2 regions of the Pseudoalteromonas sp. P1-7a genome follow, and region 1 is predicted to be linked to the other one. Evidence: predicted binding sites of a transcription regulator. Region 1 holds the regulator's gene; the other holds the start of a gene.

Region 1 (2,211 bases):
TTGTCACTAACGAGTACTAACGCAAGCGGTTCTTCTACGCCACCCATTCTGCCATGCGGAATTGCGATACCGCGGCCAATACCCGTACTACCTAGTTTTTCTCTGCTAGCTAGCGCATTAAGAATATCCTGTTGCGGTAAGTAAGGGAGCTTTTCATGAGCCAGCTCACTGATAAATTCTAAAATTCTTTTTTTACTACTAAAAAGGACCGCAGCTTTGCTGCAGTCCTGGCATACTAATGTACTTAATTTCATAATATTAGTGTCTAGCAAGCTTCTCTTTATGTTTTATGACTTGACGATCGAGCTTGTCAATCAACGAGTCTATAGCAGCATACATATCTTGGTGCTCTGTTGAGGCAAATAAATCTGCGCCGCTTACATGAATAGTCGCTTCTGCTTTTTGGTTGAGTTTTTCTACATCGAGAATGACATGCACATTGCTAATATGATCTGAGTGCCTTTCTAGCTTTGCAAATTTATTATTTACATAGTCTCTAAGTGAATCAGTTACTTCTACGTGACGACCAGTTAGGTTTAGTTGCATAAGCATTTCCTCTTTGTTTTTTACGTCTTATATCAAACTCTTTCTCTGATTTGACGGTGGAATAGCTAGCGATTCACGGTATTTTGCTATTGTGCGTCTAGCTACTTTAATTCCTTGCTCTGCCAATATATCCGCAATTTTACTATCACTCAATGGTTTGGCTGAGTTTTCCGCGGCAATTAGCTTTTTAATTAAGGCACGTATTGCGGTTGACGAACATTCGCCGCCGTTTTCAGTGCTTACGTGGCTTGAGAAAAAATATTTAAGCTCAAAAATACCACGTGGCGTATGCATATATTTTTGCGTAGTAACACGCGAAATTGTTGATTCGTGCATTTCTACCATTTCAGCAACATCGTTTAAAACCATTGGTTTCATGGCTTCGGGGCCATGTTCAAAAAACGCTTGTTGCTGTTTTACAATACAGTTTGTTACTTTTAGCAGCGTGTCGTTTCTGCTTTCAAGACTTTTTATAAACCATTTAGCTTCTTGCAGATGAGAGCGAATAAACTGGCTATCTCCACTAGATTTTACGGTACGTGACATGGCCGCATACTGACTATTTACGCGTATTTTTGGCATGCTATCTGGGTTTAGCTCTACCACCCAACGGCCCTTAATTTTTTTAACTGATACATCCGGTATGACATACTCAGACTCTTCCCTTACTATTGTATCTGCAGGTTTTGGGTTGAGGGTATGTATAAGAGTCATGACCTCTTTAAGCTCGTCTTCTTTAAGCTTAGTCTTTTTCATTAATGTACGATAGTCGCGTGCCGCTAATAGATCAATGTGATCGGTTAAGATCATTTTAGTTTGTTCTATAAAAGGGGTGTCTTTATCAAACTGATTAAGCTGAATACACAAGCACTCCTGTAAGCTTCGCGCGGCTATACCTACAGGGTCGAATAATTGAATACGTTTTAAAACGGCTTCTATTTCATCCAGTTCAACCTCAACGTCGTCATCGTTTTCTTGGTTAAAGCTTTCTAAAATTTCTTCACAACTTAGCGTTAAAATACCCGAGTCATCTACAGCTTCTACAATGGCTATAGCAATAGCTTCATCAGTGGGGCTAAAAGGAGTAAGCTGAAGTTGCCACATTAAGTACTCATGTAGCGTTTCAGTAGAGGCGCCCTGATAAATAGACTCATCTTCTGGCATTGGGCCTGAAGATGCCGCAGGGGCTGCACTCATGTACTCATCCCAAGTTACATCCATCGCCATATCATCGCTAACGGTGTCTTTATTTAAAGCTTCACCACTGTCTTGCTCGTATTCACTGGTTGTATCATCAGCCGATGCGCTTACGGTTACATCATCCGTATCTGCTTTTTGTTCATTTTTTCCAGCCGACTCTTCCGTGTAATCTTGCTCTTCTACTTCTAATAGCGGGTTGCTATCCAGTGCTTCTTGTATTTCTTGCTGGAGATCCAATGTACTGAGCTGCAGCAAGCGAATCGCTTGTTGCAATTGTGGAGTCATTGTAAGTTGCTGGCCCATGCGCAGCTGTAATGATTGCCTCATGTATCTCTAACAATCCTTTTATGTTGTTATAATTAATATTAGCAGATGCTTGTAGGTGTGGCTTAAATGTTACAGCCTAAATTGCTCGCCTAAATAAACATCGCGTACAGTTTTGTCATTTAATACGTGTTCTGGGGT
Region 2 (2,211 bases), on a different contig from region 1:
TGACCAACTCACCATGGCTTAAGCCTTTGTAATACGCTAGGTGAATGGCTTGTTTTTGCTGTGGGTCGAGTTGCTCAATGCAATTTACAAGTTTGGTTTGATCATCGTAGTTAATGTCTAAGTCTTGTTCATCATATTCCTCATCGCCTATGGCTTGTTCTTTTCTGACCTTATGATAGCGCAGCGCATCTAAGCTTCTGTACCGTACTATGCTTATCATCCAACTGATTACGGTGCCTTTAGTCGGGTTGTATTCTGACGCGTTATGCCAAATTTTTATAAATGCTTCTTGCAATACCTCTTCAGCGTGCGCTCGATTTGAGAGCATATTTAAACTTATTGCAAATAACTTAGCGCTTGTTTGCCGGTATAAATCGGCAAACGCAGCTTTATTACCTTGTGCTGTTTTACACAAAAGAGGAAGTAGATTGTCGTTTTCCATAGGGTTCCTGTTATTTTTATTATTATTGAGGCGCATTGCGCTGTATTAATTAAATTTTTACCTAGAAACATATTAATTCTCGCGTGATAAACACTTATCGACTAGATATAAATGTAACTAAAATATAAACACACTCTCAATAAACGTGTGAGAAGGGCGATTGGATGCAAAATGTTGAACTGTTATTTATCTTAGCTGCTCTTAACTAAGAGACAAGTTTTAGCCATAAAACAAACGCATAGGGCGAGTGAGAAAAAATGACCCAGAACTGTGTAAAAAGCGGCTAATATGGCCAATTTCTTTAAAGTTGAAGATTTTAACCTGTTTAATATCAATCAGTTATATTTATTTTCAAGTTCTAAATACAATTTTTGTTGGCCTGTAAATTGCAACTACACTTATAAACAGCTGTAAAAATTTGCCAAAACAGTAAAAATAAAGGAGAAAATATGTGGGCTGCAACGAGTTATTTAATTTTAGCGTTAATTTTTATATGGATAGGCTGGGAGGTTAACTCGGTTTACTTTGCAGTGGTGTTTTATTGGAGTGCCTTGTCGTTAATACTTGTCAGTGGCGCTTATATTTTTAATTTGGCAAAAATTTTTAGAAAGCGCGAAAATGGCATCATTCCTTTTTATATTCGTTGGGCTTTTGTGCCCTTTTTATTAGGTGCCCAAATTTACAATGCGTATTCTCGCAAGCACGATAAAGTCCCTCCCATTCAAAAAATTAACGAGCATTTATTTTTAGCATGTCGATTGTTTCCCTCTGATATTGATACGTTAAAAGAAAACGACATAACAGCAATATTAGATGTAACGTGTGAGTTTGATGGCTTGGAGTGGAGCTCAACCCAAGAAAATATTAGCTATTTAAATATCCCGGTGCTTGATCATAGTGTGCCTACTCATTCGCAATTAAACCAAGCCATTAACTGGATACATCATCATATTAAAGAAGACCGCCGAGTGGTCGTTCATTGCGCACTAGGAAGAGGGCGCTCAGTATTTGTGATGGCTGCGTATTTGTTGAGCCAAGATAAAAATGCAGAAGTACATCAAATACTTGCACAAATTAAAGAGACACGTGAAACCGCAAACCTTAATAAACACCAACTTCGCCATTTGGCTAAACGACATAAAAAGGGGGAGCTTGTTATAAAAAACAAAGCGGTATTAATAGCAAACCCAGTGTCGGGCACCAAAATGTGGCAAGATAAAGAGCCCTTAATAGTGGCTAGGCTGTCGGAATATTATGATTTAAACGTTTTAACTACCTCTAAAGAAGTAAATGGAATTGAACTTGCTAAACAAGCTATTAAAAATAAGCCAGACATAATAATTGCCTGTGGCGGTGATGGAACCGTGACAGAAGTAGCTAGTGTGTTGGTAAACACTCAGTGCAAGCTGGGTATTATCCCAATGGGTACAGCCAATGCTTTAGCCCATGTGCTTATGGGTATTAGCTCTAAAATAATTCCTGTTGAACAGGCCTGCGAATTAATTATAGATGGGCAAACTCATACAATAGATACCGCCTACTGTAATGACGAGCTCATGCTGTTGTTAGCGGGAATTGGTTATGAGCAATCGATGATTGAAAAAGCCGACAGAGATTCAAAAAATAAATCGGGTCAGCTTGCTTACTTAAACGGCTTTTTTCAGGCATTTAGTGAGCAAAAAGCGCAAACACTCTATGTAACTCTTGATGATAACCAAACCCAAGAGGTGCACACAAATAGCTTTATTGTTGCTAACGCAGCCCCTTTT

The links. The regulator sigma-54, encoded in region 1, starts transcription at its own class of promoters, with help from an activator protein. The targets are predictions, from matches to a motif close to GTTGGCACGNNNNTNGNNT.
Region 2: the regulator sigma-54 is predicted to act here: its motif matches at 816-834, upstream of AN389_RS01850 (diacylglycerol kinase family protein).

The regions. Positions count from the first base shown of each region.
Region 1 is NZ_LKDU01000005.1:87,934-90,144, reverse strand. It holds gene AN389_RS05715 (PTS sugar transporter subunit IIA) at 1-254, opposite strand, end outside; gene hpf (ribosome hibernation promoting factor) at 259-546, opposite strand; gene AN389_RS05705 (RNA polymerase factor sigma-54) at 574-2,073, opposite strand; gene lptB (LPS export ABC transporter ATP-binding protein) at 2,143-2,211, opposite strand, start outside.
Region 2 is NZ_LKDU01000001.1:410,695-412,905, reverse strand. It holds gene AN389_RS01855 (sigma-70 family RNA polymerase sigma factor) at 1-442, opposite strand, end outside; gene AN389_RS01850 (diacylglycerol kinase family protein) at 892-2,211, shown strand, end outside.